One region of the Aromatoleum petrolei genome, then DNA from elsewhere that is predicted to be linked to it. Evidence: predicted binding sites of a transcription regulator. Region 1 holds the regulator's gene; each other region holds the start of a gene.
What was found. Region 1 encodes FNR, which switches genes on or off when oxygen is low (the NO sensors DNR and NnrR bind a similar motif). Its sites were predicted from a motif close to TTGANCTAGNTCAA; they were not measured.
Positions count from the first base shown of each region.

Region 2: ToN1_RS00370 (hemerythrin domain-containing protein) is a predicted target of FNR. The motif match lies at 1,295-1,308, and genes of this name have one in related genera.
Region 3: ToN1_RS13220 (DUF3079 domain-containing protein) is a predicted target of FNR. The motif match lies at 1,097-1,110, and genes of this name have one in related genera.
Region 4: ubiU (ubiquinone anaerobic biosynthesis protein UbiU) is a predicted target of FNR. The motif match lies at 1,183-1,196, and genes of this name have one in related genera.

Region 1 is NZ_CP059560.1:3,953,949-3,956,135, reverse strand. Features, by position in the region: gene hemN (oxygen-independent coproporphyrinogen III oxidase) at 1-712, opposite strand, end outside; gene fnr (fumarate/nitrate reduction transcriptional regulator Fnr) at 846-1,586, shown strand; gene ToN1_RS18005 (hemerythrin domain-containing protein) at 1,626-2,156, opposite strand; gene ToN1_RS18000 (SirB2 family protein) at 2,153-2,187, opposite strand, start outside.
Region 2 is NZ_CP059560.1:90,156-92,342, reverse strand. Features, by position in the region: gene ToN1_RS00380 (GumC domain-containing protein) at 1-583, opposite strand, end outside; gene ToN1_RS00375 (DUF2249 domain-containing protein) at 580-795, opposite strand; gene ToN1_RS00370 (hemerythrin domain-containing protein) at 795-1,238, opposite strand; gene ToN1_RS00365 (DUF748 domain-containing protein) at 1,549-2,187, shown strand, end outside.
Region 3 is NZ_CP059560.1:2,893,246-2,895,432, forward strand. Features, by position in the region: gene ToN1_RS13215 (class I SAM-dependent methyltransferase) at 18-593, opposite strand; gene ToN1_RS13220 (DUF3079 domain-containing protein) at 803-1,018, opposite strand; gene trmA (tRNA (uridine(54)-C5)-methyltransferase TrmA) at 1,264-2,187, shown strand, end outside.
Region 4 is NZ_CP059560.1:3,156,694-3,158,880, reverse strand. Features, by position in the region: gene ToN1_RS14415 (ABC transporter substrate-binding protein) at 226-1,047, shown strand; gene ubiU (ubiquinone anaerobic biosynthesis protein UbiU) at 1,253-2,187, shown strand, end outside.

The DNA.
Region 1 (2,187 bases):
GCTCCAGCACCTGTTCGAGCGTGCGGTTGAAGCTGATGATGTTCTGGCGCGGCAGGCCGTAGATCAGGTCCATGCTGATCGACTTGAAGCCGGTGGCACGGGCGGCGTCGATCACGAGCTTCGTTTCGTCGTAGCTCTGGATGCGATTGACCGCCTCCTGCACGTCCTCGTTGAAGTCCTGCACACCGACACTCATGCGGTTGAAGCCAAGGTCGGCCAGCAGCTTGACCGTATCGAAATCGACCTTGCGAGGATCGACCTCGATCGAGTATTCGCCGTTCGGCACCAGCGTGAAGCGCTTGCGCACCGAGTCCATGAGCTGGCGCAGCTCGTCGTGCGACAGGAAGGTCGGCGTGCCGCCGCCCAAGTGCAGCTGCGTGACCTGATGGCTGCCGCCCAGCGCGGCCGCCTGCATCTCGATTTCCTTATCGAGATATTTCAGGTACTTGGCCGAGCGCGCGTGATCCTTGGTGATGATCTTGTTGCACGCGCAGTAATAGCAGATCGTGTTACAGAAGGGGATGTGGAAGTATAATGAAAGCGGTTTACTCACGCCGCCCACACCGCGCTGCGCCAGCCAGTCCCGCAACGCACGGGCATCGAACGCTTCGACGAAGCGATCGGCCGTCGGGTAGGACGTGTAGCGCGGCCCGTTGATGTCGAACCGACGAATCAACTGCTGGTCGAAAACTAGGTCTTTCTGACTGGTCATGGTTGTATCGCTTGAGTGCATTCCGTACGATCTCAAAAAGCCGCAGTTTCGTGGTTGACGTGGATCAACGGTACATTCCGACGGGCGCCTGCCACTTCTCGGTCGTCGTAGAAGGAACAATATTATCGTGCAAATGAAGGCGACGGTGCCGATTACAGTTGCGAGTCTGAAGGTCGCATGCTCCCAGTGCAATCTGGTCGAGTTGTGCCTGCCGTTCGGGATGTCGGAATCGGAAATCGACCGTCTCGACGAACTCGTCGGCGCACGTCGCAAGATCAAGCGCCAGCAGCACCTGTATCGCGCGGGAGATCCTTTCGAGGCAATCTACGCGATCCGCGCCGGCTCGTTCAAGACCGACGTGCTGCTCGAGGACGGACGCGAACAGGTCACCGGGTTCCAGATGACCGGGGAAATGCTCGGACTCGACGGCATCAGCACCGAAGCCCATTCCTGCAACGCGATCGCGCTGGAAGACAGCGAGGTGTGCGTGATCGCCTACAGCAAGCTCGAGGAACTGTCGCGCGTGGTCGAGGGACTGCAGCTGCAGTTCCACAAAGTGATGAGCCGCGAAATCGTGCGCGACCATGGCGTGATGACCCTCCTTGGCTCGATGCGTGCGGAGGAGCGCCTGGCGGCCTTCCTGCTCAACATGTCCCAGCGTTTCACGGCACGCGGCTTTTCTCCGGCGGAGTTCCACCTCCGCATGACCCGCGAGGAGATCGGCTCCTATCTGGGCCTCAAGCTCGAGACGGTGTCACGTGCCTTTTCGAAGTTCCAGGACGAAGGGCTGATCGCGGTTCAGCAGAAGCACATCCGCATTCTGGACATCGTCGGCCTGAAACGGCTGATCCAGCACCCCACGCCGCGCCCCTGAAGGAGTTTTCCACCATCATACGTCCGCCGGCCGCGGGCGTTATTGACGCCGTCGCGCAGTCATCGTGCCGGACAGGGCGGCGATGTCTTCTTCGGACAGCAGCTTGCGCGCAATCGGCAGCAGTTCGCCTTCCTCGCGCTCAATGTGGCTGCGATAGGCGCCCGCAAACGCGTCGACGTCCGCAGCCGTGAGATCGGCCCCTTCTCCGGCGGCAATGCGCTCGAGACGTGCGCGCATCCGCGCCCAGCCGGCAAAGAGCTTCTGGTGATCGGCAAGGATCCAGTCGATGAGCGCGCCGAGTTCTGCACGCCGGGCCTCATCGGCACGCGCGCGCAGGACGGGGAAAAGGTCGTCCTCCTCGTCCTGATGATGCTTCACGGCGGCGACGTCGAAGTAACGCATAACGTTGACGGCCGCCTGCTGCGCCTGCTTGTCGGGACCATGCTCCGGCAGCCATGCGGCGAGCCGTGCCAGGGTCGCAAGCTGCGCCTGCAGGCGCTCATGGCAGGCCTCGAGCATCTCGAGAGGCGTCTCGAAACCGGGTGAAGAAGGGATCAGCGATTCGGTCATTGGAGAACTCCGGCAAACGCGAGGAATCCTG
Region 2 (2,187 bases), 1.5 Mb from region 1:
CCACTAGGGCCCAGCCGATATGCAGTTTGAGCATTGTCAGCAGCCGCAGATCGAGGTGGCCGCCCAGCGCGAGCGCCAGGGTGATGCCGAGCGCGACGGCAACCGCGAACCCGAGCAGTGCGATACGCAGGTCGCGTGGTGTCGCCTGTGCGACGGGGATCCGCCGCAGCCCCAGAAAAGCGGCCACCACGAAGAGCGCGAGTCCTCCCCCGAGCAATACCGTTGCCGGTGCGAGAAAGGCAGGTGAGCCTCTGCCCAGCCCCCACGCCAGGCACAGGGCACCGAACGTCATCGTCAGATGCACCACCTTCGCAACCGGGCCCGAGCGCGGAATCACCGCCCCCGCGACCACCGGCAAGACCTGGAACAGGGCCCCCAGCATCACCGTCAGCATGAAGCCGACGGCGATCAGGTGCGTCACCGCCAGTGCACCGGGCGTCCACCTCGATTCCAGCAGTTCGGGCGCAGCCAGCAGGGCGGCCCCGGCCGCGGCGCCGAAGAGTGGGGCGGTGAGAAAGAAACGCAGCGGGGTCGAGAAGGCCGGCGCTGCGTCGTAGCTGAGGGTTTGCCCGTCTGGAATCATGGATTCACTATGTCGATCTCCACGACACCGTCGTCGCGGATGCGGCTTTCATACTTGTAGCCGTCGCGGTCCAGAATGCGGAACAGCGGATGGGGCATGCGATCGAGGAGGAGCACAAGACCCTCTCCCTTGGGCAGGTCCGCCAAGGCATCCATCACCAGTTCGAAAGGCTGCGGTGGTTCCAGACCGCGCGCGTCTACAGTTTTCTTCATCAGGCCCTCGCGTGGAGGCGCTCGCTCAACCCGCTCGCGACGTCGGTGCCGGACAGGTGCGAGTCGCACATCGGATAAAGAATATTCTCTTCCTTCATATTGTGCTGCTGCATCAGGATCAGCAGGGTTTCCGATTCGCCGGCGTAATCGTCCTTGTCCTTGTTGGCCAGCGCCTCGCGCATGCGGGCAAGCGCGCTGCGCATCTCGGCATGCTCGCCGCGCATCACCTTGGTCGGGCCTTCGGTCATCCCCGTGGCGGCCTCGAACTTCGGGAAGAGGAGGGATTCCTCGGCATCGAAATGCCCTTCAAGCTCGCTTGCGAACTGTTCCAGGGCTGCGCTCGCCTCGTCCCACTTGCCTTTGGCCACAGCCGTTTCGGCACGGGCAAAGGACTCGTCGCAGTGGCGGTGGTCGTCGGTCATCAGGGAAGTGATCTGGCTCATGGTTGCGGGTCTCCTGTGTGGGTGGATGAATTCTCGCAATTCCAGCAGGGTGATCCTTGATGCGTGTCAAACCGTTCGTGTATCCAATCAATTCGGCCCGCACCGCGGTCCGGCTGCAGCCTGCGTCGACGCGCGACCGATTCCGGTCGGAAATTTTCGGAGACAGTTCCGCCGTACTCGCAATGGTGCAAAAGGCCCAGGATCGTGGATTGGTGCGGCGGAGATTCACACTCGTGCGGTGGCCTGCTAGATTGATGTCATGGGCTGGAGCGTTCCAGTCATCCGTTCGGTATTTCCTTGGAGACCCTGCATGTCCGTCGAGTCACAGGCTCGTAGTTCGCGATTCGATCGTGCCCGGCTCAAGCGTCCTGCCAAGTGGCTGGCAGGCACCATTCTCGTGATCGCCGTGCTCGGCTTCCTGGCCGCGCCGCCGCTGGTCCGACACTTCGGACAGAAGATCGCATCGGACGTCCTCGGCCGTCAGGTCACGATCCAGGATATCGACATCAACCCCTTCGCGATGTCCGTGACCGCAACCGGGCTCGACATTGCCGAAGCCGACGGTCAGCCCGGGGCGTTCTCGTTCCGCTCGCTGTATGCGAACCTCGAAGGCGAGTCGATCTTCCGTGGCGCGCCCGTCTTGCGCGAGATCCGTCTCGAGGCGCCGCGCGTCAATTTCGTGCGTCTCGACGACACCCGACACAGTTGGAGCGATGTCCAGGAACGGCTCGCCGCTCGGCCGAAATCGGAGGACGACAAGCCTGCGCTTTTCTCGCTGAACAACATCCAGCTCGTCGACGGCGCAGTTCACGTCGACGACCGGTTGGTCGGCGTCAAGAACGACATCACCGACCTCACCATCGGCCTGCCCTTCGTCTCCAACCTGCCAGTCAAGGTCGAGCTCTTCATCGAGCCGGTCATCTCCGCGCTGATCAATGGCCACCCCCTG
Region 3 (2,187 bases), 1.1 Mb from region 1:
GGGGGATGGCGCGCCGCTCAGGACGCGAGCCGCAGTTCCCAGATCCCCGCCGGCGGCGTGTTGCGCCAGATCACCGAGGTTCGCCGCCAGCGCAGGTGGCGCGGTGCCGGAAAGGGCGCGCGCGGATGGTAGGTGAACTGCACGAGCTTGCGTTCCGGGCTGTGCGCGAGGAAGCGGCACAGGCTGTGCGCGGTCTCGTGCACGACATGCGCGGGCAGCGAGCGGAACGGCAGGCTGGACACGAGGACGATGCGGCCGGGGTGATCGTACAGCGAATCCACCACCTGCCGTGCCGTCGCCTCGCGGACGTCCGCGGCCGGGTAGCGATGGCGCAGGCGTTGTGCGAGGGCGGCCTGCAATTCGACCGCGATCAGCGGAACGCCGGGCAGTTTCGCCAATAGCGCGTCGGTGACCGGGCCGGTGCCTGCCCCCAGTTCGACCACGAGATCCGCGCCGTCCGCGGCACTCGCCAGCGCATTTGCGAGCGCGCGCGACGACGGCAGCAGCGTGCCGGTCGAACCCGGATCGCGCAGCATCGCGACCAGCAACTGCAGGCGTGCGGAGGGGGTGGCGAGGCGGAACATGGATGCCATCTTAGTCAGGCCTTCCTGTCCGTGGGTGGATGCTTGCGTGTGGAGTTGTAACGGCGCGCGGTGGCCACGCCGGTGGGGCAGGCGCGACGCGGAGCGACGCCTGTGCTGCAGTGTAGTACCGCAGGAGCGTTTTTACGCGCGAATACCCGGGCAGGTGCGGGCGCTTACGGCCGCGCGTGGCCGAGCCGAGGTCGCGGGCGGCGTGTCTTTCAGCGGCTTGCCGGTTCGGCGGGCTTCTGCGGCTCTTCTGCCACGTCCAGCCCCCAGTCGCCGTATTCGTACCAGTCGTCGCCGAGCATCTCGGCGGGGTGCAGGGTGCGGCCCGAGCCGTTGCCGCAGGCGAGCGAGTCCGCCGGGCAGTACTTGTCGCAACCCCAGCAGATGCGCTCGGGGTGCTTCGGATGCAGGGGAAACTTCTTGGCCATGTCGGGGAGCCTCGTGACCGCTTGGAATGCGGATTCTGGAAATGTCCGACAATTTTACTCGGTCATGGTTGGCTGGCTTTGACGTCCGTCAAAACCGGTCGGCGCGGCTGCATCGTGCGCGCGGGCGGCGTATAGTCGCGTCTCCGCGAGAATTCCCCGCGACGACCCCTCATCGATCCTTCGGCGCCCGCGTCCGCCGCTCCGCCCGGAGCGCTCCCGCACGGCGCCACCGCCGCCGAATCAAGATGTCACTGCCCAGCTTCGACCCCGCCGAATACGCTACCCTGCTCGCCGACAAGGCGGCCCGCTTTGCGAGCGACTTCGCGCCGCTGGGGGTGCCCGCTCCGGAAGTGTTCGCGTCCGAGCCCCTGCATTACCGACTGCGCGCCGAGTTCCGCATGTGGCACCACGGCGACGGCCTGGTCGACTATGCCATGTTCGCCCCGGACGACCCCAAGACGCCGGTGCTGCTCGACGACTTCCCCGCCGCGGCGGCGCCGATCTGCGCGCTGATGCCGCGCCTGCGCGACGCTCTGCGCGCGAACGGGGTGCTGCGGAAGAAGATCTTCCAGGTCGAATTCCTTGCGACCTTGAGCGGCGAACTGATGGTGAGCCTGGTCTACCACCGCGCGCTCGACGCGGACTGGGAAGCGGCCGCGCGCGCGCTCGCCGCGGAGCTGGGCGTGCAGGTCATCGGCCGCAGCCGCAAGCAGAAGATCGTGCTCGATCGCGACTGGCTGCTGGAGGAGTTCGAGGTCGACGGCCGGCGCCTGCGCTATCAGCAGATCGAGGGCAGCTTCACGCAGCCCAACGGCGGCGTGAACCGCCAGATGCTGGGCTGGGCGCGACGCCAGGTCGCGAGTGTGGGCGGCGACCTGCTCGAGCTTTACTGCGGCAACGGCAACTTCACCATGGCGCTGGCGCCGCTCTTCGACCGCGTGCTCGCGACCGAAGTCAGCAAGTCCTCGGTGCGCGCCGCGCACTACAACATCGAGGCGAACGGCGTCGACAACATCACGATGGTGCGCATGTCGAGCGACGAGATCAGCGACGCCTTCGCCGGTGGGCGCGAATACCGGCGCATGAAGGACGTCGAGCTCGCCGGCTACCGCTTCTCGAGCTTGTTCGTCGACCCGCCACGCAGCGGCCTCGACGACGCCACCGTCAAG
Region 4 (2,187 bases), 800 kb from region 1:
GCGCGCATGGACAAAAAGCAACACATGTTTCTGCCGCCGCGCTCGGCGCGCACAGCCCGATCCGCTGCGACTCCCGCGTCATGGAGATCGCCGCGCCGCGCAGCCGCGCTGCGTCACTTATGCACATCTATGCATATGTTGCCATGACATACCCGACACAGTCCGGGCGGCTCCACGCAGGTTTTGATACAACGAGCACGAACCAACACACCACGGAGACCCTTCATGGCCAGTCTGTTCCGCCCCCTGCTGCTCGCCTGCGCCTGTCTTCTGGGCATCGCCGGCGCCCACGCCGAGGACAAGTTCATCACCGTCGCGTCGACGACCTCCACCGAACAGTCCGGCCTCTTCGGCCACCTGCTGCCGCGCTTCGAGCAGCAGTCCGGCGTCCAGGTGCGCGTCGTCGCGCTGGGCACCGGCCAGGCACTCGACACCGCGCGCCGCGGCGACGCCGACGTGGTATTCGTGCATGACCGCGTCGCCGAGGAGAAATTCGTCGCCGACGGCTTCGGCGTCGAGCGCAAGGAAGTGATGTACAACGACTTCATCCTCGTCGGCCCCAAGGCCGATCCGGCCAAGGTCGCCGGCGGGCGCGACATCGTCGAGGCGCTGAAGAAGGTCGAGGCGACGAAGGCGCCCTTCGTGTCGCGCGGCGACAAGAGCGGCACCCACGCGGCCGAGCTGCGCCTGTGGAAGCTCGCGGGCATCGACCTCGAGCAGGCGAAGGGCCCGTGGTACCGCGACTCGGGCTCCGGCATGGGCCCCGCGCTCAACATGGCCGCCTCGCTCGGCGCCTACATCCTCGCCGACCGCGGCACGTGGCTGTCGTTCAAGAACCGCCAGGACCTGACGATCGCCGTCGAGGGCGACAAGCGCCTGTTCAACCAGTACGGCGTGATCCTCGTGAACCCGGCCAAGCATCCGCACGTGAAGCGCGAAATGGGCCAGCAGTTCATCGACTGGATCGTCTCGCCGGCCGGCCAGACGGCCATCGCCGACTACAAGATCGGCGGCGAACAGCTCTTCTTCCCCAACGCCGCGAAGTAAGCCCTTCGCGCGCTCGCCTAGTACCGTTCGGGCCGAGCCTGTCGAAGCCCTCCGAATTGCCCTTCGACAGGTTCAGCCCGAACGGCTGCAGGCAAACGGCAGCCGCGGCCATTTGTCGCGCCGACCGCACACCCCTTGATTCCCGTCAACGCGGGCCGCACGCTGCCGCACTATGGTTGCGGAGCTTTTTTCCCCAGCCCCCGCCATGACCTCCAATACGAAAATCGAACTCGTCTGCCCGGCAGGTAGCCTGCCGGCGCTGAAGACGGCCGTCGACCATGGAGCCGACTGCGTCTACCTCGGCTTCAAGGACGCGACCAACGCCCGCAACTTCACCGGCCTGAACTTCGACGCCAAGGCGATGACCGAGGGCGTGCGCTACGCCCACGACCGCAAGCGCAAGGTCCTCGTCGCCCTCAATACCTATCCGCAGGCCGGCAACTGGTCCGGCTGGACCGCCGCGGTGGACCGCGCCGCCGACCTCGGCATCGACGCGATCATCGTCGCCGACCCCGGCCTGATGGCCTACGCGCAGAAGAAGCATCCGCAGCTGCGCCTGCACCTGTCCGTGCAGGGCTCCGCCACCACCTACGAGGCGATCAACTTCTACGCCGAACGCTTCGGCATCCAGCGCGCGGTACTGCCGCGCGTGCTGTCGCTGCCGCAGGTCCAGCACGTCATCGCCAACACCCAGGTAGAGATCGAAGTATTCGGCTTCGGCGGCCTGTGCGTGATGGTGGAAGGCCGCTGCGCGCTGTCGGCCTACGCCACCGGCGAATCGCCCAACTGCAACGGCGCCTGTTCGCCGGGCAAGCACGTGCGCTGGGAGCAGACGCCCAAGGGCATGGAAACGCGGCTGAACGGCATCCTCATCGACCGCTTCGACGACGGCGAGCGCGCCGGCTACCCGACGCTGTGCAAGGGCCGCTTCGACGTGAACGGCGAGACCTACTACGCGATCGAGGAGCCGACCAGCCTCAACACGCTGGAACTGCTACCCGAGCTCGCCCGCGCCGGCGTGCGCGCGATCAAGATCGAAGGCCGCCAGCGCAGCCCCGCCTACGTCGCGCAGGTCACGCGCGTATGGCGCGAGGCGATCGACAAGGTCATGCGTGATGCGGACAGCTTCGCTGTGCAGCC